Regions from separate parts of the Virgibacillus kimchii genome, predicted to be linked through region 2. Evidence: riboswitches for the same ligand, from Rfam matches in the RefSeq annotation. Region 2 holds a riboswitch; each other region holds the start of a gene.
What was found. Region 2 has a riboswitch for cobalamin ahead of ACZ42C_RS07720 (ABC transporter substrate-binding protein). Riboswitches for the same ligand answer to the same signal wherever they lie in the genome.
Positions count from the first base shown of each region.

Region 1: it holds a riboswitch for cobalamin, as region 2 does, so the genes downstream of both, ACZ42C_RS15630 (ribonucleoside-diphosphate reductase subunit alpha) here and ACZ42C_RS07720 (ABC transporter substrate-binding protein) in region 2, are expected to answer to the same signal.
Region 3: it holds a riboswitch for cobalamin, as region 2 does, so the genes downstream of both, ACZ42C_RS13670 (1-propanol dehydrogenase PduQ) here and ACZ42C_RS07720 (ABC transporter substrate-binding protein) in region 2, are expected to answer to the same signal.

Region 1 is NZ_AP043951.1:3,254,273-3,264,930, reverse strand. It holds gene ACZ42C_RS15640 (ribonucleotide-diphosphate reductase subunit beta) at 104-1,147, opposite strand; gene ACZ42C_RS15635 (flavodoxin) at 1,128-1,562, opposite strand; gene ACZ42C_RS15630 (ribonucleoside-diphosphate reductase subunit alpha) at 1,559-3,763, opposite strand; cobalamin riboswitch at 3,895-4,088, opposite strand; gene cysK (cysteine synthase A) at 4,715-5,641, opposite strand; gene ACZ42C_RS15620 (peptidylprolyl isomerase) at 5,731-6,633, opposite strand; gene hslO (Hsp33 family molecular chaperone HslO) at 6,676-7,548, opposite strand; gene ACZ42C_RS15610 (type III pantothenate kinase) at 7,595-8,371, opposite strand; gene ftsH (ATP-dependent zinc metalloprotease FtsH) at 8,670-10,658, opposite strand, start outside.
Region 2 is NZ_AP043951.1:1,502,648-1,513,305, forward strand. It holds gene ACZ42C_RS07700 (1,4-dihydroxy-2-naphthoate polyprenyltransferase) at 127-1,062, shown strand; gene ACZ42C_RS07705 (TraR/DksA C4-type zinc finger protein) at 1,149-1,496, shown strand; gene ACZ42C_RS07710 (adenosylcobinamide amidohydrolase) at 1,734-3,191, opposite strand; gene ACZ42C_RS07715 (FecCD family ABC transporter permease) at 3,255-4,325, opposite strand; gene ACZ42C_RS07720 (ABC transporter substrate-binding protein) at 4,288-5,265, opposite strand; cobalamin riboswitch at 5,426-5,610, opposite strand; gene ACZ42C_RS07725 (ECF transporter S component) at 5,730-6,305, opposite strand; FMN riboswitch at 6,457-6,606, opposite strand; gene ACZ42C_RS07730 (S8 family serine peptidase) at 6,689-10,658, opposite strand, start outside.
Region 3 is NZ_AP043951.1:2,844,482-2,855,139, forward strand. It holds gene ACZ42C_RS13650 (ethanolamine ammonia-lyase subunit EutB) at 1-618, opposite strand, end outside; gene eutA (ethanolamine ammonia-lyase reactivating factor EutA) at 740-2,170, opposite strand; gene ACZ42C_RS13660 (histidine kinase N-terminal domain-containing protein) at 2,313-3,680, opposite strand; gene ACZ42C_RS13665 (ANTAR domain-containing response regulator) at 3,667-4,239, opposite strand; gene ACZ42C_RS13670 (1-propanol dehydrogenase PduQ) at 4,649-5,782, opposite strand; cobalamin riboswitch at 6,253-6,435, opposite strand; gene ACZ42C_RS13675 (dipeptidase) at 6,644-7,684, shown strand; gene ACZ42C_RS13680 (SulP family inorganic anion transporter) at 7,793-9,502, opposite strand; gene ACZ42C_RS13685 (ArsR/SmtB family transcription factor) at 9,504-9,848, opposite strand; gene ACZ42C_RS13690 (histidine phosphatase family protein) at 10,097-10,658, shown strand, end outside.

The sequences.
Region 1 (10,658 bases), 1.8 Mb from region 2:
AAATTATTAAAAATAGACTCCATACGACGCCACTGAGTACTTGACTGAAAAATAACCACGTACATCATACAACGGTGATTTGTCCTGCAATCAACCGCCCTTCCTACAAATCATCAAAGCCATTCAGATCACTTGTTTTCGTATATTGCCTTGATTTTTGCTCAAAAAAATCGGTTTTTGTTTCATCAAAGTTATCGGCATACGCCCGGATCCACTTCATCGGGTTTTCCGTATATGGAGGGTAAATTTCACTTAACCCCATCATCCTTAGCATTTTATTGGCGCGGTATTTGATATAGCCGGCCATTTCATCCAGATCGATTCCTGAGATCCCCTCGAGCACATATCCGGACCATTCGATTTCAAGTTCCACCGATTCCCTGAACTGGCTGTAAACCCAATCGGTAAAGCTTGCCGTGTTCAGTTCCGGGTTCTCATGTAATGCTGCCCGAAACAACTCCGATATAAAACGTCCGTGCTCCAGCTCATCCCGGTTGATATAGCTGATCATCGTGGAAGTTCCGACCATTTTATTCTGTCTGGCAAGATGGTAAAAAAACGCAAATCCAGAATAGAAAAACATGCCTTCCAGAAGTGAAGTATACACACAGGTTTTCAGGATGTTTTCCATCGTCGGTTCCTCAACAAAAACATTGTAATGGTCCATGATCGCTTTATTTCTTTTCAAAAGTACCGGATCCGTGCGTCCAAGCTGAAAGGATTCGTTTTGTTCATCTAGAGACACTACTGAAGACAGGACATAGGAATAGCTTTCATTATGAACAGCCTCCTGTTGGGCAATCACCGCCATAATCGACTGGACAGATGGATCGGACGAATAAAGCGAAAGCAGGAGCGCGGTCCTCGTTTGCGGTGCATCCAATGTGGATAAAAGACCGATGATTTTTAAATACGTATCCCGCTCTTCTTCCGATAATGCCGCAAACTGGCGCAAGTCATCGGACATATTGATTTCATCCGCCTGCCAGTAGTTGCCGATGAGCCGCTTATACATTTTATACCAGTGCGGGTAGGCGATATCATTCCAATTCAATATACCGCTTGATTTTCCGCCAAAAAGTGCAGTGGATTTATTCGGATTCATCGGTTCCAGTGTTTTTGCTTTTTCAAGTATGACTTTTGACATCGTGAAGCACTCCTTCCAGCCAGTTTTCCACTACGGGCTCCTGGGATCCCCGTGGTGACTGTTCAATTTTCAGGCCGTTCCATTTGCTTTCGTAAAAGGCAGCCAGCTTATCTACAGCACGGCAATAAAGATCATCCCCGCCAAACTGGGTATCACCGGTACCGAATACTGCCACATTTTCCGGTTTATAGCCTATTTCCAGGACAAATTCTTTTACTTCTTCTGGAGTGGCGCCCAATTCCCATGTAAATGTCCCGAGGAAAATAAGGTCATAGCGGGAAGCATCCACCGGAGGGTCAATCCCTATCCGGTGCATCTCAACGGCCATCCCATCCGTTTTCAGTCCTTTTTCAATCATTTCCGCTGTTTCCTTTGTATTTCCGCTGTACGATAAATAAGCAATTAAACTTCTCAACTTTCACACCACACACATTCTTCGACATCATTGGCTGTGGAACGGACATAATATGTTGTTTTCAGCCCTTCCCGCCATGCCTGCAGATGCAGGTTCAAAAGCACCGATGCTTTAATCGTGTTCGGCACGTATATATTAAATGAAATGCTTTGATCCACATGTTTCTGCCTGGCTGCATTCTGCCTTACGGACCAGCGCTGATCCAGAATATAGGCGGACCTGCGGTAAACACCATACGTGTGATGGTCCAGATCCGGTGCGGTTACGGCAATTTTAAAATCCTTTTTTTCTTCAAAGTAAAACGGTTTGAAGACCGGATCAATACTTGCAGTAGAACCTGCAATCATGGATGTGGATGAATTCGGTGCCACAGCCATCAGATATCCATTGCGGATACCGTGCTTTCCCACATTGCCTTTTAGTTCATTCCACTTGTCATCATGATAGCCCTTATTATTAAAATAACTTCCTGTCTGCCATTTACTGCCCGGAAATGCCGGATAAGATCCTTTCTCCCTGCTGAGCTCCATGCTTGCTTTAATGGTAAGATATGCAATTTTTTCATACAGTTCATCTGCATAGTCAACAGCTTCTTCCGACTCCCAGCTAATATTCTTCTTTGCCAGCAAATGATGCCACCCAAAGGTTCCAAGCCCGATCGCACGATATTTCCGGTTTGTCAGCTGCGTCTGCTTCAGCGGCAATGTATTAATATCAATTACATTATCCAGCATCCGGACCTGTATCCGGATCAGTCTTTCCAGCACATTTTCAGGTACCGCACGCCCAAGATTAATGGAACTGAGATTGCACACAACATAATCTCCCGGCTTGTATTTTTTCACAATCGTCCCGTCTGATTCCGTAAATTCCTCAAGAAATTCAGTCGGTGACTGGTTTTGAGTAATTTCCGTACATAAATTGGAACAATAAATCATCCCGTTATGCGGATTGTTATTTTGCCGGTTTACCTCATCCCGGTAAAACATAAAAGGTGTACCTGATTCAAGCTGCGACTTCATGATCCGCTTCATAATATCAATGGCCGGCACCACCCGTTTGGTCAGCTCATCAGAAGCCACGCACTTCAAATACCGGTCACGCCAGGACCCCGCCCCTTTATCTTCATCAAAAAAATCTTCCAGCGAATAGCCCATGACCTCGCGCACTTCATGAGGGTCAAATAAATACCAGTCCCCGCGCTTTTCCACTTGCTCCATAAAATAATCCGGCAGACAGACGCCTGTGAAAATATCGTGGGCCCGTCTTCGTTCATCTCCGTTATTAAGTTTTAAATCTAAAAATGCTTCAATGTCTCTGTGCCATATATCCAAGTAAACGGCGATCGCTCCTTTTCTCGTACCGAGCTGATCTACGCTGACTGCCGTATTGTTCAGCTGCTTAATCCACGGAACAACACCGCTGGACATGTTTTTATATCCTTTTATGGAGCTGCCGCGTCCGCGTATCTTTCCCATATATACACCAATTCCGCCGCCGTTTTTGGAAAGCTTGGCAATGTCCGTGTTACTGTCATATATGGACTGCAGGCTGTCGTCCACTGTATCGATAAAACAGCTGGACAGCTGTCCATGCGTTTTGCCGGCGTTTGTCAGCGTTGGTGTTGCCACAGTCATATATAAATTGCTCAATGCCCAGTAAGCTTCCGCCACAAACTCACGCCGCCGTGTGACGTCCTCATCCTGCATCAGGTGCATCGCAATAATCAGCCAGCGTTCCTGCGGGAGTTCATAGATATTTTTATCATGATCGGTCGCAAGATACCTCGTGGCAAGTGTATACAGGCCAAGATAGTTAAATAGCAGATCCCGCTCCGGTTCAATAATTGAGGCAAAATAATCCATTTCCTGCCGGGTGTATTTATTCAGCAGCTGATCGGTATAAATACCTTTATGAGTAAGTGTTTCAATTAATGGGTAAAGATCGCCATACCGCCTGCTGGAATTATAGTCCCTGTTTGCCGCAGCCTGTGTGTATAATGTGTGTAAATATAGGCGGCTTGCAACAAATGTCCATTCGGGACTCGCTTCATCAATATTTTCCAGTGCCCGTTTAATTAATTGATCGCTGTTATATGGTTTCCCTTGAAACTCTTCCAATAATTTATCCGTATCTACATTTAACCCCGCTGCAGCTTCATCAATTAATCGTTTCAGTTCGTCTTCCGCTGTTACAATCATGTTTCTTCCTCCCTCATCATAATGTCCTTCGTGAAAACAAAAAACCGCTCACCCCGGGGGTAAACGGCTGTAAAACGACAGAAAACCAGAAACACGTTCCATCGTTTCACTATCGCTTACCCCGAGGATACGAAACTCATCAAGCTATGGCAGGTCTCCTGACTCGTGCTTCACTCCTACTGGGGCCCTTCCCATACCGAGACCGTAAAGCCTGCAGGTATAGTGGTTTACCCGTTCGTCCACACTTACAGTTGCGGGGACAGTTCCGGATTTTCACCGGATTCCCTATTAAGACTAAGATGTCACCTTAGCTTGCGAACACTATATATAGTGTTTTATTCAATTTTCATTAATATATATTGTATTTACTAGACTATCATAGTAGATTTCTTTATGCAATTCATTTGATGGTAAAGTTTGGAGTTTGCAAAAGATTATCGCTTTTGGGGCAGACATTAAAGCTTTTGATACATCATTGGAGCGGTTTTCGGCCTTTCGATGGATCATGGAGGGAGGCTATCATACACGATTGCTATGCGTTTACCTCTTACATGTATCTGAGTAGCACTTTATCATATAAGACAGGAGCTGTTTTCAACACTCCATGTATCTGAGTAGCTTCCTATCATACAAGATCAGCGCTAGTTTCAACGTGCCATGCATCTGAGTAGCACTCTATCATACACGACCGGAGTTGTTTTCGACCTTCCATGTACTTGAAAAGCTTCAACTGAGAGCTTTAGACCGTTCTTTCCTTTTTCATCCATCAGCTATACGGCTGTTCCCTCCCGTTTTATATTTCTTCCAAAAATACAAGGAGCCCCGCTCTCCAGCTGCAACGCTTAAATCCGATTGGAGATATTAAACGTTTTAAAAATAATAAAAAGGTATACGAACGCAAAGAAGCATTCGTATACCATATTATATGCTGAATTATTTTAATGCTTAAATTTATTCTTCCTCAAACTGATAGAGCGGTGTAGATAAATATCTTTCTCCATTATCAGGAATGACCGCAAGCACTTTTTTTCCTTTTCCGAGCTCCTGGGCAACTCTTTGCGCTGCTGCCACCGCTGCTCCTGCGGAAATTCCGCCAAGGATACCGTTTGTTGTGGCTACTTTACGGGAAGCCTCAAATGCTTCTTCGTTTTTAATTTGAATAACGTCATCATACAGATCTGTATCCAGTACATCCGGTACAAACCCGGCTCCGATGCCCTGAATTTTATGCGGTCCCGGTGACCCTCCGGACAATACAGGGGAGTCTGTCGGTTCTACAGCATACAATTTCACATTATCGAAGTGCTCTTTAAGTACCTTACCTGCACCTGTAATGGTTCCCCCTGTGCCAATTCCGGAAATAAACGCGTCGATGCCTTCACTCATTTGTTTGACGATCTCCTGTCCCGTCGTACGGGAATGCACTTCAGGATTTGCTTCGTTACTGAATTGCTGTGGCATAAAATAACCATGCTCTGCCTTCAGCTCTTCTGCCTTTTTAATAGCACCTTTCATTGCCTCTGCACCCGGGGTTAAGACAAGTTCAGCACCATACGCACGCAATAAATTACGGCGCTCTTTACTCATCGTATCCGGCATAACCAGTACAGTTTTATACCCTTTTGCCGCAGCAACCATGGCAAGGCCAATCCCGGTATTTCCACTTGTTGGCTCAATAATGGTATCTCCCGGCTTTAATGCTCCTTCTTTTTCCGCCGCTTCCACCATGGCAAGGGCAATACGGTCTTTTACAGAACTTGCAGGGTTCATAAATTCCAGCTTCAAATAAATTTCCGCACTATCTTCATCCGTCATTCTGTTCAGCTTCACAATGGGTGTTTCCCCAATGAGGCCGGTAATATTATCAGCAACTCTCATTTAACTTCCTCCAATTCCTATCAGCTTTGTATGATTTAATATTACTGTATGCTTTTCACAGGAAAATGTCAATAAATTAACTCTCATTCTTATTCGTAAATCCATTCTATCTCCATATCATCCCATAAGGAATCTGCGGAAAGGGATTGTTCCAGTTCATGCAATCCAAGTTCATTTTCCACATAAGGCTTCATTTCTTCATACGAAAATTCAATGGATGGAAGGGAACGATGAAGATAAATGATGGCTATTCCCTGGCCGGCAGCGAAAGGGTCACTGTATGTGTTTTTTTCCATTTCATCAGCAACTTCTTCATAGCCATCCGGCATGAATTGACTTGATGTATAGATAAAGCCAAGATAGCCCCCTTCTGTATTTGTTTCCTCATCAATAGAGTATTCCTGTGCCAATAAATCAAAGGAGGCCCCCTGTTCCAGTTCATCGATTACTTTCCCGGCCGTGTCAAAATCCTCTACAATAATATGGGAAAGCTGTAAAGAAGCAGTAAAATCGTACTGATTTTGATACGTATTGTAATGCTGCTCTACCTCTTCTTCAGGTATATCAACATCTTCTGTCAGCAAAAATTCGAGTTGATACCGGTATTCAATATCATCCCGCCAGCTCTCTTTCTCCGCTTCAAGCTCCTTTTCCGGCATAATACCCTGCATGGCGGTAATCATGGATATTTCCCGCTCCACTATTTTATCATCCACTTCGATACCTTGTTCTGCAGCCAGCTGTCTGACGATTTCTCTATCAATCATTGATTTTAATTCTCGTTCCCCATGCTGTTCTCTAAGCTTTGCCATCCAATCCTGATAGGAAATCTCTTCTCCATTGACGGAAGCTATTGCCTCCTCTGCACTTTTCACCTGGTCCTCACCATCAAAAACCATTGCCTCATCTTCGCTGCTGTCCCAAAGAAACAATGTGGAAATATTTGTTATTACCAATACAATGATGATGCCAAGCAACAGTTTTTTGGACATCGTTTCATGCTCCCCCTGTAGTTTGTAGCCTTTTTAAGCTTTCTACTGTTGTTTCAGCAATGTCAGCTCTTCCTCGGTAAAGTGATATTTCTGATTACAAAAATGACAGGTTGCTTCAGCTCCATGATCTTCATCAATCATTTGCTGGATCTCTTCATTTCCCAGACCAACTATAGCCCTTTCCACCCGTTCCTTGGAACATTTACAACGGAATTCCACCGGCAGGGTTTCCAGCAACTTTACCTCTTCTTCCCCTAATAAAACTTCCAGGATCTGCTGCGGTGTCTTCCCCTCCTGTACGAGTGAGGAAATGGCAGGAAAAGACTGGATCTGTTCCTCCAATTGTTCAATCATGTCTTCCCCGGCTCCCGGCATTACCTGTATAATAAACCCTCCTGCTGCGAGGATGGAATGATCCGGGTTCACTAAAACACCTGCCGCTACTGCAGAAGGGATCTGCTCAGAGTTTGCAAAATAATACGTAAAGTCTTCACTGATTTCCCCGGAAATAATCGGAACTTCCCCAGTGAAAAAGTCCTTTAAACCAACATCCTTCGTCACGCTTAGCTTCCCCTCTGTTCCAACTGCACGGGCTACATCCAATTTGCCCTTATTATTTAAATCAAAATCCACATGCGGATTTTTCACATAACCGCGAATTTCTCCTTCTGCGTTCCCATCCGCGATAATGGCACCTACCGGCCCATTTCCTTCGACTTTTACAGTGATCGTATCCTCGCCCTTCAGCATGGCACCCATCATCGTTGTAATAGTCATCGTTCTTCCCAATGCGGCAGAAGCTGTTGCCCATGTATCATGTCTTTTTTGCGCTTCCTTCACGAGTTCGGTGGAAGAAATAGCATAGGCCCTTACCTTTCCGTCATAAGCAGTAGCTTTTACCAGATAATCCTTCAATGAGATCGCTCCTTTATGTTGTGTAAATCTATTATGTGGAATGTAATTACTTTTCACGCTGATTTTGGTGGTAGATGAGATGTAACCCTTTCAATGTTAAATCAGGATCCACATGCTGAATCATGGTCGATTCATCGGCAATTAATGGTGCTAACCCTCCCGTGGCGATCACCGTAGCTTCATTACTCACAGAATCCTGAATTCGTTTTACAATTCCGTCCACCTGTGCCACATATCCGTAAAAAACACCTGATGTCATTGCCTCTACCGTCGAGGAGCCAATCACCTGCTCAGGTGCCTGAATTTCGATTTTCGGCAACTTTGAAGCTTTACTGTATAAAGCCTCCATCGATATGCTGATCCCGGGTGAAATAACGCCTCCTACGTATTCTTTCTTCTCATTAATATAACAAAAGGTGGTGGCAGTACCAAAATCAATAATGATAAGTGGAACATCATATTCGTCAATCGCACCAATCGCATTTACAATGCGGTCTGCTCCAATTTCTTTTGGATTGGGATATTTCATCTTCAACGCCGAACGAACAGATGCCTGTCCAATAATCATTGGCTCCATATTAAAATAATCCCTGCTCATCTTTTCCAGGGAAAACATGATGGGAGGAACAACAGATGAGATTATTACCCCTGTTATATCCGATAATGATAAACCTTTATGTTCAAACAGCGATTTAATCAGTATACCAAATTCATCTTCTGTTTTATATCGGTCTGTTTTAATACGCCAGTCATGCTTTAATTCATTACTATCAAATACCCCTAAGACAGTATTCGTATTCCCCACATCCAGAACAAATAACATATAGTGTAACGCACCTTTCCACGCCGGTATAACTCGTTTTTTTGCAAAGTACTATAGTCACCGATCTCTGATCAGCTTTTATTTTTTTAATATACCACACTTTTATGGAGATGAGAAAGAATAGAAACGAGGTGATGACATTCTTTTGATCATAGTAAATGAAAAACACGACTTCCCTTTTATTATTGCCTGGTTTTACTTTTTCATCAAAGGTTGTTATTCAAAACGCAGGCTGTGACAATAAAAAAGTCAGCACCCCAGATGCAGGGTGCTGATCCATTGCCTTTTTTAACCACGTTTAATTCTTTTTGTTTTCGTCATCCTCGGAAGGCTTGTTATCCGTCATAATGGCATCTTCTTCAGATTTCTTTAAGTCCTCCGATACATCTTCAGAATCCGTTTTTTCTGTTCGTTTTTCTTCTTCTTTTTCTTTCGCCTCTTCATATGATTCAGGTTCTTCTTCATCCTTGGATTTAATGTTAACTTTTACATCTTCTGTTTCGTCAACTTCCGGTTCCGGCAAGACGCCATCTTCAAACAATCCTTTAATTTGTTTTGCATCCAAGGTTTCCACTTCAAGCAATGTCTTCGCAACAAGTTCAAGTTTATCTTTATTCTCGGTAAGAATTGTTTTCGCCCGGTCATAACAGTAATTAATGAAGTTTTGCATTTCCTGATCAATTTCATGGGCAATAGCATCACTGTAACTCTGTTCATTGCCGATATCCCGGCCAAGGAACACTTCTCCACCACCGCTTGTAAATTGCAGCGGACCAATCTTATCACTCATACCATATTCGGTAATCATTTTACGGGCAATACTGGTGGCACGCTGGAAGTCATTATGAGCGCCGGTACTTACTTCGCCGAAGATAATTTCTTCTGCAACACGGCCGCCCAACAGTCCGGTGATTTTATCAAATAGTTCCGGCTTGGTCATAAAGTAACGGTCTTCTCTTGGAAGCATGACAGCATAACCGCCTGCCTGCCCCCTCGGCACAATGGTTACTTTATGCACCATATCGGCGTCATCCAGCACCATACCGATAATGGTATGTCCACTTTCATGGTATGCGACAATATTTCGTTCTTTTTCGGATATAACCCTGCTTTTTTTCGCCGGACCGGCAATAACCCGGTCAATCGCTTCATCCACATCAATCATGGAAATGGCTTCACGATCAGATCTGGCAGCAACAAGTGCTGCTTCATTTAACAGGTTCTCCAGGTCAGCACCTGAGAATCCCGGAGTCCGCATGGCAATGATTTTCAGATCAACACTGTCATCAAGCGGTTTATTTCTTGCATGTACCTTCAATACTTCCTGACGTCCTTTTACATCCGGGCGATCTACCATAATTTGACGGTCAAAACGTCCGGGACGCAGGAGTGCAGGGTCAAGAATATCTGCACGGTTAGTTGCAGCGATAATGATGATACCTTCATTGGCACCAAATCCATCCATTTCCACAAGCAACTGGTTCAATGTCTGTTCACGTTCATCATGGCCACCGCCCAGACCGGCACCACGCTGTCTTCCCACCGCATCAATCTCATCAATGAAAATAATACACGGTGCATTCTTTTTCGCATTCTCAAACAAGTCTCTTACACGTGAAGCACCAACACCGACGAACATTTCCACGAAGTCAGAACCACTGATGGAGAAGAATGGTGTACCTGCTTCACCTGCAACGGCACGGGCAAGTAGCGTCTTACCAGTTCCCGGAGGTCCTACAAGCAATACCCCCTTAGGAATACGAGCACCAACTGCAGAGAATTTGCGCGGATCTTTCAGGAAGTCAACAACCTCAACAAGTTCCTGCTTCTCTTCGTCCGCACCTGCCACATCTTTGAAACGCACTTTCTTCTTATCTTCTGTATACATTTTAGCTTTACTTTTACCAAAGTTCATGACACGGCCACCGCCGCCTCCACCTTGGGCCTGGCTAAGAATGAACAGGAAGAATAAACCGATAATTAAAAACGGAATCATCGTAGTTAAAAAGGTAACCCATGCACTCGGCTGATCCTCTTCTTCTACAAATAGTACGCTTTGTTCATTTGCCTGTTCTGTCACTGCTGAAATAATATCTGTATTATCCGGAACCTGCGCTACAAAATATGTACCGTCATTCAGGTTACCGGTATAACGCATAATGCCATTTGCCGGCTGCATCGTCATTTCTTCGATGTTGCCCGCATTTAATTCATTCATAAATTCTTGCAGATTTAACTGTTCCTGTTGTTCATTCTGTCCATTAAATACTCCTATAACGCCAATAAT
Region 2 (10,658 bases):
ATATTTTTTAACTTTGCCGGTGGAATCTATATTTCCCGACATCACTGCCACATTTCCCGAAAAATTGACACGTTATGCTGATTTGCCTAAAATAAGTATGATGCAGTGAAATTAGGGGGAACTGTCATGCAATCATCCAATAAAGTGAATATAAAACAAGCCTTGAATGAAAGAGGAGGGTTTCAGGTTTGGTGGCGTCTGCTGCGCCCTCATACCTTAACCGCCTCATTTGTACCTGTTTTTGCAGGTACAATGTTAGCGTTTATTGAAGGCTCCATTCATATCATGCTTTTTCTCGCCATGATGCTCGCTTCTATTTTGATTCAGTCAGCGACAAATATGTTCAATGAATATTATGATTATGTCCTTGGACTGGATACGGAAGACTCAGTCGGCATCGGCGGTACAATTGTACGAGATGGGATCAGGCCTAAAACAGTATTGAATCTGGCTCTTGCATTTTTCGGTATATCCATCTTGCTTGGTATCTATATTTCCATGGAGTCCAGCTGGTGGATTGCGGCCATTGGTTTAATTTGTATGTTATTCGGTTATTTGTATACTGGCGGGCCAATACCCATTGCTTACACACCATTCGGCGAACTGTTCTCGGGTTTTTTTATGGGACCGGTAATCGTAGGTATCAGCTATTTTATTCAAACATCAACCGTTACCCGGGAAGTGATACTCGTCTCCATACCGATTGCCATCTTTATCGGTACCATTATGTTATCGAATAACATCCGTGATTTGGACGGGGATAAGGAAAGCGGACGTAAAACAATCGCAATCTTACTTGGCAGAAAAAAAGCCATTGTTCTCCTTGCCGGAATGTTCAGCGCAGCATTTTTGCTGACGCTCCTCTACATTCTTGCCGGAATTTTGCCGATATGGTCAATGATTACGTTTATAGCGATAATTAAGGCTGTGGATGTCATTAAGAAATTCAGAGGAAAAACAGAACCGATTGAAATGATGCCCGCCATGGCCGGAACCGGAAAAACAAATTCCATTTACGGGTTGCTGCTGGGACTGTCTCTTTTAATCAGCGCGTTTTTCTAACAATCATATTGTAACCACAGGCGACTGTTTAATCGAAGGAACCCATAGGACCCATTCCAAAGCATCAGAACGGAAAGGAGATCTTGATGAGTGAACATCTTAGTAAAGAAGACCTAGAGTATTTTAAGCAGCGGCTGCAAATGATGAGAGAACGAAACCAGGAACAAATAGATGAAAATGAAGGGCCGAATGATTCACTGGGAGAGCTCGCCAATTATGATAACCACCCCGGCGATATTGGAACAGAGCAATTTGAGCAGCAACGGGATGCCGGACTGGAAATGATGCGTCAGGAACAGCTCCAGGAAATTGAGGATGCGCTTAAACGAATTGAGGATGGGTCATACGGTTACAGTCAAAAATCGGGCAAGCCGATTCCCTTTGAACGATTGGAAGCACAACCCACAGCTAAATATTTAGTAGAAGAAGAATAACCATAAAAGCATGTCGTCTTTCTAAGGCTTGGATTCCCGCACACTTATGCTGCTGTTGTGGGAAGAATACATTTGTAGCCACATGAAAGACACATGCTTTTTAGTTTGTTAGGAGATAAGTGATTATACTTTTATACCCAAATCTCTAACCGGCTGGGAAATGCGTGGTGGGTCGCCGGTCAGACGATCAATGATATGTGCCAAAATTATTGATATAATGGTATATCATTCAGCATTTCACCTTTGGAGGTACTTTTCCAACGCTGTTTTTGTACATTCAAACACACCTCGCCCGATCAGCTGGCCCAGCGGAGTAATAGTTCCGGCGTAAGGCTGGAACCTTCCCTGCTGAGTGGAGCCAATTAGTATACTGTCTGTGGATGTCCCGGTTGCAGTTGTATTTGTTTCCATATCTTTAATCCCCATGTCCATCAGAGCCTTGGCTTTCGCTTCTGTTGCTGTCATGATGGACTGGATAAAGGCTTCTTCTCCCAAGGTCCCGTTTACCAGCACCCAAATGTTAATGGTTCCCGGCTTATATGCCAGGTCTCGGCCCACCCCGGAAGCAGCATCTATGGCATGTCCGGGTGCTGCCGTAACAACTATCAGAGCAGAGCATTCGCCCCTCTCCAAAAATCGGTATTCCACGTCAGCCAGCCGAACGGCAGTCATCATCCCGACCGTATCATTTGGATCAAAACCATTATCCGCCAAATAATCTCTCATCTCCTGCTTATGGTCTGCGCAATCGTAATTCTGTTCGACATGCCGATTGACAAGAGCGCTGTGCCAACCCACGCCGGATCCGGTTACGCCTGATGACATGGTCCGCAATGGCTGTTCCGTTTTCACCGTGATTCTATCTTCAGTGATATGCAGAAGTTCCGGCGTAATAAGTACGTCCCGGCGTTTTTCCATAACAGTGGGGACAAGTACCATTTGCGTTTTTGCCACCGTTGGGTGAGGGTGTGCTTCAATGGCAGCACCATAGGCTTCCTGAATCCCTTCTTTCTTTAACACTTCCCTGGACTTGTCACAAATTACTTTTTTCCCGTTCTGCAACAGGAGAATTCTGTCACAGTATAACCCGGCTAAATTTAAATCATGGAAGATGGAAATCACCGTTAAGCTTTTCTCTTTTGTCCATGTTTTCAGTACATCCAACAGTTCTTTCTGGTAGGCAATATCCAGATGGTTTGTCGGTTCATCCAGTAAAAGTATTTCCGGGTCCTGTGCCAGTGCCTGGGCAAGAAATACCCGCTGCCGTTCTCCTCCGGACAATGCATCAATCGGCATATCCCGGTAAGCTGCCACTCCCGTCTGTTTCATGACTTCCTCTATCATTTCCTCATCTTTCCTGGTCATGGATTGGAATAAGCCGCGCTGATGTGCATATCTTCCCAGGGATACTGTTTCTTTCACTGTGTAACTGAATGTTTGAACACTATTTTGCGGCAGGACAGCGACCAGCTGTGCAAAGGATTTTGCACTGTAGCCCGACACCGATTTTCCTTTTATCCTGATTTCTCCTTCCTTGACATCAAGAATACGGCTGATTGTTTTTAACAGCGTAGTTTTTCCGCTCCCATTTGGTCCGATCACGCCAAACAGCTCGCCTTTCTTCACTGTAAAGGTAATATTTTTTAACACTTCTGCCTGTTGATAGCCGCCGGAGATATTATTCACTTCGATCATATACTATCCTCTTCTTTCCTCCGATTTTCACTGTTATTTCCGTTTCTTTAAACCCTGTCTGCTTCACCTTCCTCCAGTGAGAAGCCTCCTGCGTCTTTGCATTAATATAATTGCAAATACAGGGGCACCAATGAGCGCAGTAATGACACCAATCGGCAATTCCGAAGGCGCGATAATCATTCTGGAGACCAGGTCTGCGAGAATAAGAAAACTTCCGCCCGCAATGGCGGATAAAGGCAATAAATGCACATGGTCAGGGCCCCAAAGAATACGAACGAAATGCGGGATCACCAGGCCGACAAAGCCAATCGTCCCGGATACTGCTACTGCTGCACCTGTAAGTATGGAGCCGGCAATCAAAATACTTATTTTCTTCCGTTCCACATTGACTCCCAGGTGCTGTGCCTGTTCCTCTCCAAATGACATGGCGTTCAGCTCTCTTGCATGAAAGGTTAATAATACGGAACCTAGCAGGAAAAACGGCAAAATAATCTGGATGTGGTCCCAGCCCCGCATAGAAACACTGCCCAACAACCAGCCGATAATTTGCCTTAGTTCGTCTCCTGTTAATGCGATCATTAACGAAATCAGGGCACCTAAAAATGAACTGAAAATAACTCCTGTCAATATAATCGTCTCTACCCTCAACGTCCGATCAATACGTTGCGCAAAAAACAGCACAAAAAATACGGTCATAAATGATGCAAGGATACTGAGTACTGGCAATGTAAATGCTCCAAGGAGCGGCAATGACAGGCCGAAAAAGATGGTTACGACGGCCCCAAGGGAAGCCCCGGAGGATACACCCAGTGTGTAGGGATCTGCAAGCGGGTTGCGCAGCAGCCCCTGGAAGGCCGCCCCTGCAATGGCAAGGGAGGCGCCGACCAGTCCGGAAAGCATTACTCTTGGCAGACGGATATTCCATACAATATTGGCATGTGTAGCATCTATAGATTCTCCCGATACCCCAGGAAGGATGTTTGCTGCTGCAATATGGATAATCGTGGAGAAGGGGACAGAAACTGTTCCCATTGATGTTCCCAATAAAATCGTCAAGATTGCCAAAACAGCGAGAAAAACATATGGAAATAATTTACTAGTCTTCGAAAACTTCCGGATAGATGAATTTTGCAAGCGTATCCGCTCCTTCTGCCAGACGAGGTCCCGGACGGCTGATCAGATCAGTATCCACTTGAATTACCTGCTCATGTTGAACTGCTGCGATCTCCTGCCATGCATCCCGGTCCATCAGTTGCCCCACCGGATCTTCTATATAATCATAGGTCAATATGATGACATCAGGGTTTTGATCTACAATTGTTTCCTCACTTAACTCCACCCAGCCGTCCTGGTCGGCTGCAATGTTCTCCGCATTGATCATCGTTAAAATTTGATTCTCAAAGGTATGATTTCCCGGGCTATATATTTCCGGCTCCGGAGAAATTTCAATGTATATACTTTTTACTTCTTCTTCAGCAATTTCCGCTGCTTTTTCTTCCAGTTTCGAAAATGTATCCTGCATGGCAGCAATTATTTCCTCAGCCTCTTCTCTTGTTCCTGTAGCTTCAGCTATCATTTCAATTGATTCATAGACACCGTCAAAATCAGCTGCGTCATTGACCATTAATACATTCAAACCGGATTCCCTTAACTGATCAATACCCTCCGGTGTATTTCCGGGATGAGCTAATATTAAGTCCGGTTCCAGCGAAAGTATCAATTCTAAATTCAATTCCAAACCGCCAATTTTATCTATTTCCAATGTTTCTTCCGGATAATTATCATAGTCGGAGACACCAACTATTCTGTCACCAAGTCCAAGTGCAAATGCGATTTCCGTGTTGCTTGGGATCAGTGAAACGATAGCTTCCGGTGCTTCTTCAATGGTGACTTGCTCTCCATCACTTCCTTCTATCGTTACAGGAAATTCCTCTGCCTCACTTTCCGGCTGTTCGGTCTGTTCTGATTCTGCTTCATTATTTTCTGTTTCTTCATTCTCTGTATCTTCGCCACATCCGGCCAGAACCCCAGCCAGAAGCAGGGTGGTGAATAATAACACATGCAATTTTCTCAATTTTTAATCCCCCTATTTTTGAGTTCTTTTCCTGATTCGCTCATGGGTTTTTGCCCATTAAAAAAACATCTCTTAAAACAGAGATGCTGAATAAGTATAATAGGAATCCACAAAGACTCCTCGTTTATCTTTTCACACACCTCCCTATCCGCGTAGGTCTAAATGGCGCTGGAACAAGGCAGGTCTCCTGACTTATGGCTATATGGATTGTTCCTTCCCGTACACGAGGTACAGTGGATTTTTACAATCTTTTTACCAATTACAGTGGCGGGACCATGTTGGATTTTCACCAAACTTCCCTTTTAAGTCTTGTTTTTAAAAGACACCTTATTCTTAGTCATTATTTAATTTTTACGCTAATTAAAGTATACACCACCGCTCTAAAATAGCAAAATAAAATACAACATAATATGACAAAAAAGCCAGCCTCTTCTGAGACCGGCTTCTGCTATTTTATGATTTTGTTAAGCAATTTCAACGCTCTTTTGCTCAATCCAACGCCGCATTCTTATAAACAATGGAATGAACATTAACCCGACGATAATACCTTTTATAATATTAAATGGAAGGATACCGTACAGTACAGCATAAAATTTCACACTCGTAATATGCATTTCTTCCATTCCCATAAACCATGCATAGACTGGTAAAATAATAAGATAGTTTAGTATACTCATCCCTATCGCCATCACGATCGTACCAACAATCAGACCTGAAACGACGCTCTTTACGCCTTTTCTGAATTTATGGTAAAGAAGTGCTACAGGTACGACAAACATAACTCCCGCCAGGAAGTTGGATATGACGCCAACCGGTTCGCCACCGCCAATTGCCATATAAAGCAGATTTTTGATTCCAACTACGATTACACCGGCCATCGGCGAGAATATAAGGGATGCCATCAGTGCAGGTATATCGCTAAAGTCAATTTTCAAATACGGCGGCAAAAACGGCAGCGGAAAATTAAAGAAAAATAGTACGAGAGATATTGTTCCCAGTAATGCCAGAATAATAAGTTTTAATAGATTTCTGTTTTTCATAATCTTTCTCCTCCATCTTTTTCGATTCCGATCTCGTGATGAAGGAAAAGCCTTTCACTCCATTAAAACATAAAAACCCTAAAGCCATAGGGGGCTTTAGGGAATAATACGTCAATGGAAAACCGGGTACACAAAAATGCACCGATTGGCTCAACATCTTCTCCCATCCAGACTATAACTGTCGGTTCCGGACTTACACCGGATCCACCGTTCAAGCATGCAAGCTTTCACGGGTCACGGACTTAGAGCCATGCAGCTCCTTACCGTCGGTCGGGAATTTCACCCTGCCCCGAAGATTGGAATCGAATATTTAATTTACTTATCTTCATTATACATAATATTATTCTGATTTCAAGGGAAAAGTTTTTCAACACATCCCTCTATTATTCCAGGTTTATAAACAATCTTCCTTCTGCCTGCTGTCTTGTTTCGTTTCTGAATTCATCTATAGCTTTAACTTCAATTACCGCTCCGTCTGCATAAGTGCTGCGCGGGACTGTATAGTATCCCACATAATTTCCTGGCGTTGTTTCCATCATCGGCAATTCGGTAGCATTGGCCATCTGCATGCCGAAGTCGGTCAGCGGCATGTGGATCATAAAGCTGGTACGTAATCCCGGCTCACTTTCAAATTCAATTTTTACCGATTGACCTGTCTCCAGGTGCTGGTCTTCTGTCGGCGTCAAATTCATTATTTCCGGTGCAGTATATTTGGCATAGATGGTAATTGTTTCCTCCATTATATTGCCTGCCAAATCCGTCGCCACAACCTCAATGACATTTTCGCCCTCATCCAGCAGTATGCGATGCGAAAACGCTCCATCCGTCACTGCTGTCTCCTGTCCGTTGACAGTAACTGTATCAAGGTTGGCATCCCATACCGTTCCTTCCACCGTCGCTGTTTCACGATTGGTCATTTCACCATCTTCCGGACTGGCAATCGTCAGTTCCGGTGCTTCGGTATCGAGCGTGACGGTAACAGGTTCGGATTGTTTGGTGGATTCACCTTCAACTATAGAAACAACTCGATAGTCATTTTCCCCTTCAGATAATGCTGTCTGGAATTCAAATGTTCCATCCTCATCAACAACAGCGCTATCCACTTCTTCTTCGTTATTCAATAACTGGATCGTCGTTTCAGGAGAAGCAGTTCCCTCAATGCTAATATCCGTTTCCGTCGTTATAAAGTCCGCTGACGGAGAAGTTATAACAGGATCTTCCACCTCATATGCTACCCGGGCACGAATCATATAGTTCCCTTCTATCTCATTAGCCTGTCTCCAAAGCCCGGTTATATTTTCATAACTTCTTCCTGCATAATCACCATCCACATCACTAGCCAGCGCAGGCGAATATTGATCTGCTCTTGTTTGTACATAAACGATATAAAAATCATCATCGACAATAATGTTTTCATCCCGCAAATCAATGACTGTCCATTCTGTAATATCCCTTATTGCTTCTGCCTCAAAGGGTCCGGCAAGTTTTTCTCCCGGCAATCCATCCTCACCGGTTGCATCCCATATTTCTACAGCAAATTCAGTACTGCCTGGACCGGGCCTTGGAAGGTGTTCATTTTCAAATTGGAAAACACCATCCGTAATGAGCGCTTGATCTCTGTCCTCGGGCAAAGATATTTTTACGGCTGCCCGGTTCCCGATATCATAAAATGTCCGCCCGATCTCCCCGGAACCGTCATCATATCCGATTTCCTCATATTCATAACTGTAAAATGGATCCAACGCTATATTTATTTCTGTTGTTTCCTCATCAATCGTAATTTCTTTTTCCCCGTAATGATACCCTCTGGCTATCACTTTCATCGTATACGTACCTTCATAGGCTGTCAGGTTGTATTCTCCATCCTCATCTGTCTCTACAGGGGTAATGTTGGCGTCTTCCATTAAAAGTAATCTTGCGCCTTCAACCCCTTCACCTCTAGCAGCATTACTTACCGTACCTGAAATGCTTCTTTCAGGAATTTCTTCAAGCAGAAAATGTATTTCATCCGTTTCATGACCCTCGATATCTATTGTTTTCTGGGCCGGGTAAAAACCATACGCCTCTGCTTCTACCGTATATTCCCCTGGTGCAAGGGAAGTTAATGAATAGGACCCATCAGCAGGATGCGTCCTCGTTGAACGTGTTGTTTCCAGAACACTTACTTGGGCATCCAGTGGTAATCCAATCTGATGTACCTGCAAATCTTCTATCGCGTTGTTCGTTTCAGGTTGATTATCACTTATTTTTTCCATATTCATATCTGCAGGGATGTCTTCATGATAGAGATTTGAACTCGATTCATTTGCCTCCAATATGCTGACATTATCTAAATACATTCCCGGTTTTGTTACTTCATTTGGCGTATTCGAGGTAATGTTAAAGCCAATAAATATACGTTCACCACTGTAGTCCGATAAATCGGCTTCCCTGTTTTCCCATCCACCTGAATCGTTAAACAAGAGCCGTACCGATCTCCATTCTTCCTGGTCTGTAGAAACGTAAACATATCCGACATCGTGTATCGCCTCGAAATCATACCATACATCGAAATTTAAATAAGCTTCTTCCCCTTCCGGCAATTCAACAGGCGGCATGACCAACGTAGCATTTGCACCTTTTGTATAACTGCCATGCAGGTTGGTAGCGTACACTTTTTCACCGGATGCGGCACTTTCCGGGCCGGATGTCGGCACACCCCATTCCCATTCATTTTCTTCGCCAAATGAGGTCCATCCAACCGGTTCTTCTTCAAAGTCTTCAAAATACCCAATTGTTACGCCTGTGCCAATAGGAACTTCGTATGTTTCGCTAACGATTTCATTATTCCCAAAATCGTTGATGATCCACTTATAAGTAAGTGTCCCTTCCTCCAACGCTTCACCGGCTATTTCGGCAAAATACTCACCATCCAAAAAGTCGCCGGATAAAAGAGAGGCGTCGATCGTTTGCCAATCACCGTCATTTATTTGGTACTCAAGCTCTACCGAAAGGACGCTGACATTATCCTGAACCTGTACATATAATGTCGTATTCATATCTTCATAAACTTCCAGCGGCATTTGATGATCATAGGTCGGAGCTTCATTATCCTCCCCTTCTTTCAACACATTACCGCTTATAGAGCCAAGGCCATCAACCATGGCAGAAACAGCATCAAATACATTTACAAGGCCATGACCATAGCCATTATTAGGCGCATCAGGATATTCATTATCAGTCCTTTCCACAGCAGTGTCCATCAGTACCTGCTCAATTTCCTGCACGGATAAGTTTGCATCCAATTGCCTTAATAAGGCTACGACACCCGCTACAGCCGGTGCTGCCATCGATGTGCCATTTTTATAATCATAACCGCCGCCTGGCATGGCTGAACGAATATTTACGCCAGGTGCAGAAATATCCGGTTTAATTTCATCATACGGAGAAGGTCCACGCAATGAGAAATTTGCCAAATAATCATTGGCATCTGTAGCACCGACTGCAAAAGACTCCGGATAATTGGCAGGAACAGCAACTGATCCGGGCCCGCCAGGATTGGTCAGCGTTGTATTTCCAGCCGCAAATACAGGGAAAATTCCAGAGGCTCTCCATGCCGTAACCGCATCCCGGTACCATTCATCCAGGCCCGGGCCACCGCCCCAGGAATTGTTGACAACATCCGGTGCTTTCGTTACGTCATCACCCGGTGCTAAAATCCATTGTGCTGCATCAAGCAGATCTGTATCATAGGCGCCGGCATCCGTAAATGCCTGCACAGAAATCCACTGAGCACCTGGTGCCATACCTATCTGATTCGATCCATCTTCCTCACTGCCAACCATGGTGCCGGTGACATGTGTACCATGACTGTTATCATCATATGGCACTTCTTCATCATTTACCGGATCAAAAAAGCTGTACGTATGATCCACTTCACCGGTTGATGGGTCGTAACCGCGATATTTTTCTTTTAATGCGGGATGCTCCCAATCAGCACCTGTATCAATACTTGCGACAACTGTTCCTTGCCCATTGATTCCCATATCCCAGACTGCCGGTGCGCCCACACGGTCTACATTCCACTCGATGTCAGCCGTTTTATTTTCAGGTAATTCCGCATCCGTGTCCACCGTTCTGATTAGTTCCCGCTGTTCATTCGGCAATAGCTTCTCAACTTCTGGAAATGAAGCCAGTTTTTCTGCAACCTCTTTCGTAGCTGTCACAGCTACACCGTTTACGATATGATAAGCATTGACATCCTCAGCAATGCCATCCTGCTCCGCTTCTTCAAGAAATTCAAGCACATTTTGCTGGGATTCCATCGCTGTAGATTTTAATTCCGATATAACTGCAGATCGCTGGATATGCTCC
Region 3 (10,658 bases), 1.3 Mb from region 2:
GAACATTCGGTTTACACTTTCCACCGTATCATCCACCGGGTTTAGCCCAATAACTGCGTCTCCCGCACCGTAGGAAAGTCCTTCTAAGATGGAAGCAACAATTCCGTCTTCATTGTCTGTAGGGTGGTTCGGCTGCAGACGGGTGGAAAGCGTACCTTCCAAACCAATGGTTGTATTGCAATGTGCTGTTACTGTAATTTTTTTGGCCCCGTATATTAAATCAAGGTTGGACATCAGCTTGGCCACAGCTGCCACCATTTCCGAGGTCAATCCCCGTGATATCTTTCTAATATCGTTTCCGGAGGTATCTGAATCAAGGATTTTTTCCCTAAGATCCTGTACTGTCCAATTTTTTATAGATTGATAGATTTTTTCATTTACGTTATCCTGAATAATTCGAGTTACTTCATCTGTTTCATAAGGGATCGCCGGGTTATTCCGCAGATCCTCCAGGGTAAGATTTGCCAAAACTACTTTTGCTGCCACGCGTTCCTCTGCAGATTCCGCAGCAATACCGGCCATAATATCACCGGATTTCTCTTCGTTTGCTTTTGCCATTACTTCATTGACTGAATTAAATTGATAAGTTCGCCCAAATAATGTAGTGCTTAATATCATGTGAATCCTCCTTTTAAAAAACGTTGATTGTGACCAGGACGCATATGACAGCCGCAGTGCCTGTGGGATATGACCTAAGGTCTCTTCCGCTTATGCAAAATAAACTGCCAAAGTTACTTCATTAATTGAATACCAATGTTTTAATTACTACGGGCAGAACACTTCCGTTGGCAACCGGATGGCCGATATCGATGTAGTCTCCTTCATCGACAAACACACTGTCGATGCATATCAGTTCCTGATCCCTGCCCATTTTTGCCATCAGCGTCTGACCGAGTACTTTTGCTATATCGCTTTCGGTAACTATAATTAACGGCAAACCAAGTGCTGTATAATCTTTCACTCCATCTATAATCTCTTCAGCCATCTTCACTATTTCGAAAAAACTGGCATGCTGATTACCGGTAAAAGAAATCGCCACTTTTTGTTTGTTTTTCTTCACTTCAAACCATTTCATTTTTTCTTGAATGATTTCAGCAAAATTGCCGGTTTCTTTCATATCTTCATCCGGAAGTTTGAGTACCGGTATATTTTTTACCGGAAATTGATTTTCTGAATACGTAATGGTACTTCCGCTTATTTCTGTTGTATGTGATCCTGCACCTACAACAGTTGCACGGATCAGCTCCGTTGGTTCCACCAGACTGAAATGCGCTGTAATGGATGATTTTGCTATTGCTGTTCCGAGCATCAAACCAATATCCCCGTATTTGAAAACATCCTGCTGATCGGCTGGTTTATATATTGCTTCGGCAACACCTCCTGTAAAAGAGATATGTGTAATATGATCTGTATCCTTGATCGATTTGTGGGTTGCAATCATGTCCAACTGACTTGTTGGGGCCTTTGCCATGACACTTTCCTCAAGCAACGCTGCCATTCTGTTTACAACAGGTTGGAGCAGTTCTTTTGTTGCTGTCTGCCCGATTTGTATGGACCAGCCATTTTCTTTAATAAGACGCTGGATTTTTTCGGATATATACTCAATTTTCTTCGTTTCTTTATTCACTTTAATGAGACGCCCGCCAATATCCAGGCACCCTGTATCAACGACCCTTCCCCGGTTCATTACTGCCAGATTGCTCGTTCCTCCGCCAATATCCAAATTTACTATTTTTGCGGAGTTCTCCTTCGAAAATGTGTGCATTCCTGCGCCTTTGGCTGCAATAATACTTTCCAGATCCGGTCCTGCAGTTGCCACAACAAAATCCCCGGCAAAACCACTTAGTCCCTGAAGTACTTCCTCTGCATTTTCCTTTCTGGCTGTTTCTCCGGTTATAATAACGGCACCAGTTTGGATCTTTGCTTTTTCAATTCCTGCCTTCTTGTATTCCGCTTCCACGAATTGCTGGATCTTATCCTGATCCACTCTGGACCCTTCCAAAAGCGGGGTATTGATAATATCACTCTTATAAATGACTTCTTTATCCGTAATGATGATACGGGGCACATTAAAGGCAGAGGCTACATTTTCAATTGCCAGACTCGAAAATACCAATTGTGTCGTGGAAGTCCCGATATCTATGCCAACACTTAACATTTTTTCTGCCAAAACTTATCACCTCCAGTCAGATATCCTGCCAATAGAAAGCAAAAAAGCTTAAAGTACAAATCATGCGCACATAAACATGCAGCACATTTTATACCTTAAGCTTCTTTGCTTTCGGATCAGCTTATACGTCATTGTAAAAGCCTTATTTGAAACGGAATGTAATTTCCATTCCTCTTTTCCTATTATTAAATTGTATGGTGCCCTTTAATTTATCTTTAACATAGTTTTGTACAATAAATATTCCCAGGCTGCTGTTTCCCTTCACTTTATCGATGCAAAAACCGACGCCATTATCGATCACCGAAATAACAACTTCCGCTTCTTCTTTTTTCATAGAGATGTTAATTCTGCCTTTGGTCCCGTCAGGAAAAGCATGGTTATAACTATTTTGCACAAGCTCATTTACTATAAGGGAAACCGATGTTGCCACATCACTTGGCACAATAATGGATGCTTCCAAGTCAAGAACTAATTCAATATTGTCCATCAGTGAATAACTTCTTTTCAGGTTATTTACAATAAACTTCAATACTTCGTTTAATTCCACCCGATCGCCAAGTTGCCTTGCCAAAATGTCATGCGTCGCGGCAATGGATATGACACGATTCATATTATCTGTCAGAATATGCTTTACTTCCTTATTGCTGCTCCTTCTTCTTTCCATTCTCAGAAGAGAGCCCATCGTCTGCAGGTTGTTTTTTATCCTGTGATGCGTTTCGCGAATTGCTTCAGTTTTAGAGATAATCTCTGCTTCTTTATCCTTCAGCTGGGTAATATCCCTTAGAATAATGGCAAACTTTAACTGATCATCTTCCAGCATAATCCGTTTCAGCAAATAATACTTTTCATCCAGAAAGATTTCTGATTCAAATTGTTTATGTTCATTTAATACCAGCTCACTATACGGAACCTGATCTCCAAACAGTTGGTTGTAATGGACGTCTTCTTTCGACAAATTATCCGAAAAGCTATCCGCCCTGTCATTTTGAAATATAAGTTTGCCTGATACATCGAAAAAATAAATTGCATCGTCTATATAATTGTTTAATTTTGCTGTCATCGTCATATAGTCATTTTTCTCTTCTGCCGATTCCTGCTCTTCATGAAAAGCCTTTTCCAGAATATATGTGCCAAGCACCTTATCACCATAGTTTATGGCATGGATGTTTTGCCTGATAAATACATCTTCCTGGGTGAAAGCCTTATACCCTTTCAAAGTGCCGCCGGAACGGGATACTTTCCAGACACCCGGTTCATTCATTTTTAATGCGGGCTGGCCGACAGGTGATTTTTTATATAACGACTTTTTTGTAACGGGAAGCACATGGTATATTACGATGGAAGCAGTACTGTTTTTCAGTGGTACATCAATAAAGACGTCGCAGTCAAATACTTCAGCCAATTCATCCACGGCATCCGTTTTTTTTAGAATAAAATCTATCTCCTGGTCGGTCAAACTGCTGTACTTCCTGCATAACTCCATCATCTTCGCTTTTTTAATCGTAGACAATCGTAATCGTCCTCGCAATCTCGCTGATTGATGTACGCCCGTCCATGCTCATTTTACGCAATAGGGAGTAAGCTTCCTGCTCATCCAGATTTCTTTCTTTCATTAACAGCCCTTTGGCAATATCAATGATTTTTCTATCTTCCAGCTTTTGGGATACTTTTTCAACTTCTTTCTCCAGGCTTTGAATCTTTTCTGCCCTGGAAATACACATTTCCACTGTAGGTATAAAAGATTTTTCATCAAGGGGTTTTACTAAATAACCCAATGCCCCTACTTCTTTAGCCTTTTTAATAAATTCTTCATCATAAAAGGCCGTAAGCAAAAGAATCCCGCCGGCAATTTGATCATGCATAATCTTTTTACTTGCCTTCAGGCCGTCCAGCACTGGCATCTTAATATCCATGATGACCAGATCCGGAGTTTGTTCCTTACATACATCAATTGCTTCAAACCCATCCGAAGCATGTCCTACTACTGTGTAGCCTGCTTCCTCCAACAGTTCCTGCAAATCCATCTTTGTAATAGGTTCATCATCGACTATCACAATTCTATTTCCCATCATTACGCTCCTTAGAAATTATATTAATTCCTCTGAAGTAACATAATTATGTTTTTCTTTGTAAAACCTGTGTTCTTTAATATACCCCTTGCATCGACATTTAAATCACTACATGAAAGGCCCCCGGCATCCATCTCCCTTCGCGCGTTATGTTTGTATTTTTTAGTGTAAAAAAGACAAAAAGAGGCCATGAAAAAGAATAGTTCTTTTCCAAAGCCCCTTTGCTTTTTGGTGTAATTTTTAAATGAATATCATTACGAGAAGCACGCCATTGTGCTTATACATATATTATATTACCGAAAACGGTTTCTTGCAAGTGAAATAGTATACAAAGATAAATATATTTTTTGCAGCTCAAACTTTGATTCGTGGCTGCACGTATAATGATGCGTGACGGGAGAAGCGGTCGTCATTTCAACTGTTTTAAAATGGAAATAATGTCTTCTTTTCCCGGCGCTAAAGGATTTGTGTCGGTGCAGCTATCTTCCAGGGCTGCCTCTGCAACTTTTTCTTTAATACTATCTGTATATTCTATATCGTAGCTCCTGAAATCTGCAGGCATTTCCAATGCGGACCGCAATTTTTCAATTTCCTTGATCAGACTCCTTGTTCCGCTGGCACTGTTTGCAGCCGGAAGTCCCAGCAGTCTGGAAAGAGCCGCATATTTATCAGCTGCAGGCTGCAGGTCATTATTGCTGTAGCCCTTTACCCCTGAATTATAAGCAATGACTTTTGGCAGTAAAATAGCATTCAACCGTCCATGGGGAATGTGGAATGTGGCCCCGCACGCATGGGCAATACTGTGATTGATCCCCAGACCTGCAATATTAAAGGCAATGCCCGCCATCGTGGAAGCATGATGCATTTTTTCCCTTGCAGTAATGTTGTTTTCCCCATCGTAATAAGCATCTTTTAAATAATCAAAAATCAGACGGATGGCTTTTTCTGCCATGGCGTCAGAAAAATCATTGGCGTTCAGTGCAACATAAGCCTCAATTGCATGTGTCAACGCATCCATTCCTGTATCGGCTGTAATAGACGGAGGGACACTTTTGACCAAATCTGTATCCAGAATGGCTTTTTCAGGGATTAGCGAATCAGCAACTAATGGATATTTAATCCCTTTACTGTTATCGGTAATAATGGAAAACGAGGTGACTTCAGAGCCTGTCCCACTCGTTGTTGGGATAGCGATAAGCGGGAGGGCCCGAAATTCATAAATTTTTGTGGCAAATTCCTTCATTGCCTTGGCAGCATCAATTGCAGATCCACCACCAACCGCAATGATAATATCGGGGTTAAATGCTTCTATTATCTTTACACCCGCCACCACATTTTCTACTGGTGGATCGGGAACGATATCACTGAACAACTCCCATTCATTTTGTCCCCTCACAAGCCGGCCTTCCACCTGCTCAATCATTTTGGACTCCATTAAAAACGGATCCGCCACGATAAAAATGCGCTTTTTTTCATATTCTTTTAAATGATCAAGGGCGTTTTCTCCAGAATATATCATCGTACTGAGTGATACTTTTTCCATTATCATCTTCCTCCTTTTCACTGGATTGTATTGGTTCGTTTAAAAAACAAAAAAAGGAGCTTTACAGAAGAATCCCCTTCTGTAAAGCTCCTTTGCTTTCTTTCATGTTACACGCCATTGTGTCTAGAGCCATTATACTATTTTGGGAGATAGAGTGTCAATTATTATTAAAAACGCTCTCTTCCAGTTTCTCTGTTCTTGACAAAGATCACAAAAAAAAAGCACAGACAGGATAGAAATCATGTCTACCTGTCTGCCGGATCATATGAACTGGTTACTCCATTGTAACTGGTTCATAAATAATGAAGCCACGACGTTGTAGCTTATTTTTAACAGTTTGAGTTACACCTTTGTAACTGCAAGGTTTATTTTCACATTAAAAAAACTCTCCCCTTCCGCAGGTTGAGAGTTTACAGATATATCCAATTAAATATATGGATTAATCATGCAGCCCCTTTTCCCGGAAGGTTAATGTGCATTTTATTCTGGCAAGTCTCCTGACTCATGGCTATCATTACTCCGCCTTCCCGGGGAATACCCAGTGGCATATAGAGTAAAATTTCCATTTACAGTGGCCGGACCGTTCAGGATTTTCACCTGATTCCTTTTTAATCATTTACGTATGTAAATGAACCAAAATAAATATATGAAGTTTTATTTGTCTCTTATTATACAGCATAATTTGTAAAATGCCAATTTTAACTACGTGCTAAATACACCCGTACAACCCATCAGGATAAATAGAGCAATAGTGCAGGTTACTTATCTTAATAAACGAATCATCAGAAAAGCTCTTGTTCGCAGTTCTTTCGTAGTTATGTTAAGATTTATTTGCAAAATATTTCGGATAATAGAGAGTGGGTGGGGGAAATTCAAGCACATATTAAGGAAATTCATGAGGATGCCTTTATCATTGATGCACATTTCGACTTGCTTTTGGATGTCGTGGAACAGCGTGCTGCCGGAAGAACAAAGGTGATTGAAACAGACCATTTACCGAAATTCAGGAAAAGTGGGTTTAATTTAATTGTTTCCTCTATCTTTATCGAGGATGCTTTCATTCCTGAAATGGTGCTTCATAAGGCATTGAATCAGGTCAGTGCTTTATACGCTGAGATTGATGAGTCACCGGAACATATTATGCTTTGCAAAACATATGAAGATATTGTGGAAGCCAGGCGGAGCGGTAAAGTAGGCATTATGCTTTCCTTCGAAGGGGTGGAGCCGCTTTATAATGATTTGTCTTTATTACGCATTTTCTATGAACTCGGTGTCCGGTTTGTCGGCATGACTTGGAGCAGGCGCAATCAGGCTGCTGATGGATGCCATTTTACGATGGAGGAAGAAGACCGCGGCGGAGGCCTGACACAATTTGGGGAAGCGGTGGTGAAAGAAGCGGAGCGTCTGGGGATGATTATCGATATAACCCATATCAATGATCGGGGTTTTGAGGACGTATTCCGGTTTGCCAAAGGCCCTGTCATCGCTTCCCATTCCAATGCACGGGAAGTAGCTCAAACACCGAGAAATCTGACGGATCAACAACTGAAGGATATAGCCAGTCGTGGCGGCGTGGCAGGAATTAATGTGGTAAGCAGAATTGCTGCGGCCGATCCTCATAAGGGGGCTGTCGACCTGTTGGCAGATCATATCGTACATATGAAAAAAACGGTGGGAATTGACCATATCGGCCTGGGACTTGATTGCTGCGATATGCTTTATAAATACTTGACGGAAGCCATGCTCGATCAAATGGAAGATCGGTCATTTGATATTATCAGCCATGACAGTTTGGAAAAACTAACGGAAAAATTACTGGAAAGAGGCATTAATAAAGAAGAGATTATTAAAATTTATGGTGGAAATTTCCTGCGTGTCCATAAAGAAGTCTTATCCAGATAGAAGACATATTTTCAGCAAGTTGGAGCATTGTTTTTAACTTACCTGGTCATGATCATTGCAATGGGAAAAATCACCCCGGTCATCCTACCAAGATGTCCGGGGTGATTTTTATGGTTCAACAAACCGCTCCGCCCCCTTTATCAAAGACCTTCTGCCAGATGAGTCCACTCCTGTTGCTCTCTTGGCAAAATTCACCGCATCTTCCACATCATCATAGAAATACTCCCCGCCAATCTCATCATACAGCCCTGACCTTTTCAATGTTTCCTTCAGGGATGGCACAACACCGGTTACAAGCAGAATCCCGTCATTCTTTTTAAAGTAGCCGATCATATTGTTAAAGTGAGTAGCACCAGTTGCATCCATAAATGGTACGCTGCCCATATGCAAAATGAGCACTTTCGGTTTGTAGTTAATCGTCTTTAACACACGTTGTTCAAATGCCTGTGCCGCTCCAAAAAATAGTGGTCCTTCAATTGTGTAAATGCTGATATCCGGATATTCCTTCAGCTGATCGAGGGCATGCAGTTTTGCTCTTTCTTCCGTTTGTGTCTCATCCGGGAAAACTTTTGAGATGACCAGCATGCTGCTCATTCGTTTGGCGAACAGGACAATTGCCAAAATGATTCCCACCACGACCGCGGTTGTAATGCTTGTAAAAACCGTCAAAAGGAATGTAGTCAGCAGAACAAGCGAATCACCCGACTTCATTTTCAGTACATGGGCAAACTGTTTCCGTTCACTCATATTCCAGGCTACGACCATTAAAACCGGTGCCATGCTTGCCAGCGGAATATAGGAAGCGTATGGGACCAGCAGTAATAACGTCACCAAAACAAAAATGCCGTGAATGATTCCCGACATTGGTGAGTAGGCACCGCTTTTAATATTGGTTGCCGTCCGTGCAATTGCCCCTGTGGCAGGAATTCCGCCAAATAAAGGCGTGACAATATTGGCAATCCCCTGGCCGACCAGCTCGCGATTACTGTTATGTTTACTGTTGGTCATCCCATCGGCAACAACAGCTGATAACAGAGACTCAATCCCGCCAAGCATGGCTATCGTGAAAGCAGGCACCAACAGGCGCAATACACGTTCTATGGTGATTTCCGGCATTTGAAATGCGGGAAGGCTGCTGGGTATCTCGCCAAAAACGGTCCCGATTGTCGGGATGCTTCCCGTGAAAAACAGGCTGGCCACTGCAGTCGAGACTACCAGTCCCACAAGCGGGCCCGGCACTTTGGGAAACAACTTTGGGGTCAGTAAAACAGCAACCAGGCAGATCACAGCCGTCACGATGCTGTACAGACTGACCGAATCGATATGCAGGAAAATCTCCTGCATATTGGCGAGGAAGCTTTCATGTTTTTCCATACCTGTCAGCCCGAGAAAATTTCCAATTTGTCCGGTGAAAATAATGACGGCTATTCCCGATGTAAAACCGATCGTCACCGGGCGGGGTATATATTTGATTAATGAACCCAACTTAAAGATCCCCATAAGCACAAGCATAATACCAGCCATAAACCCTGCCAGCAATAGATCGGCATAGCCGTATGTAAGCACAATGCCTAATAGTATAGGGATAAATGCGCCGGTCGGTCCGCCGATTTGAAACCTCGAACCGCCAAATACGGAAATTAAAATACCCGCAATAATGGTCGTGTAAATACCATATTCCGGGCTCACACCGGAAGCAACCGCAAAAGCCATGCCGAGGGGGATTGCAATAATCCCGACAATCACTCCCGACAGTAAGTCTTTTTGAAAGTACTCCCAGGAATAACCTTCAAACCTTCCAGTCCATATTCCCTTCAATTCATTCCTGCTCCTTTTTTTCCTTGTTATCCAGTTCTTCCAGCATCGAATACGTATCAATGAGATGGTTGTTAAAAATCTCCCGCGCCACATCAAGCAATTCGGTAATTGCCGGATCACGAAGGGTATACATGACTTTTTTTCCATCTTTCTGGCCAACGACAATATTTTTGTTGCGAAGTACACTCAACTGCTGGGATACGGCTGACCCTTCACTTTCGAGTATCTGCTGTATTTCATTGACACTTTTTTCCCCGTCCGCCAATAATTCAAGAATTCGAATGCGGAGAGGGTGTGCCATTGCTTTAAAAAAGTCTGCTTTAAACTGCTGCAAATCGTTCCACAACGAAATCATTCCTTTTATCTAAGACTCGTTATAACATATTCTAATATTTGAATATGTATATATTAATTATACTACAGTTTTGCTTAATTGCAACGGGGGTGCTCACCGATACCGAGGCCTTACCGGCCACCTCCAGCTTCCCAAACGGATGCCGGGTTCGTTTTCTGATTGGATCATTTCGCTATACGACAGAAGTAAAAATAGATACAATATGAGTCAAACAAAACGAGCCTAACGGGGGGACAGCCATGACAACCATTTGTTTAATCCGGCACGGGGAAACGGATTGGAATGTGGAACGGAGACTGCAGGGGATGACGGATATCCCGTTGAATCCAAGGGGTGTACAGCAGGCAGAGGCATGCAGTGCTTACCTGGCATCATCGAGTTATGACGTGCTTATTTCCAGTCCATTAAAGCGGGCGAAGAAAACAGCGGAGATTATTAATCAACAGCTGCATCTGCCGCTGCAATTGATGGATCAGTTTAAAGAGCGCTACTTTGGTGATGCGGAAGGAATGGGCTATGAAGCGCGCAGGATCGCTTATCCGGATAAAAACTACCCGAAACAGGAAAATAAGGAAGATTTCCAAGCACGGATCATGAAGGGGTTGCAGGAAGTTACCCGATTATATCCTCACCAACGGGTGTTACTGGTAGCTCATGGCGCCGTGATCAATACTATTCTTACCACCTTTTCAGGTAATGAGCACATCCTGGAAAATAACAGGCTGATGAATGGATGCATCAGCAACATTTACTTCGAAAACGAAACATGGAATGTTGAAGATGTTAATCGGACAGCTCATT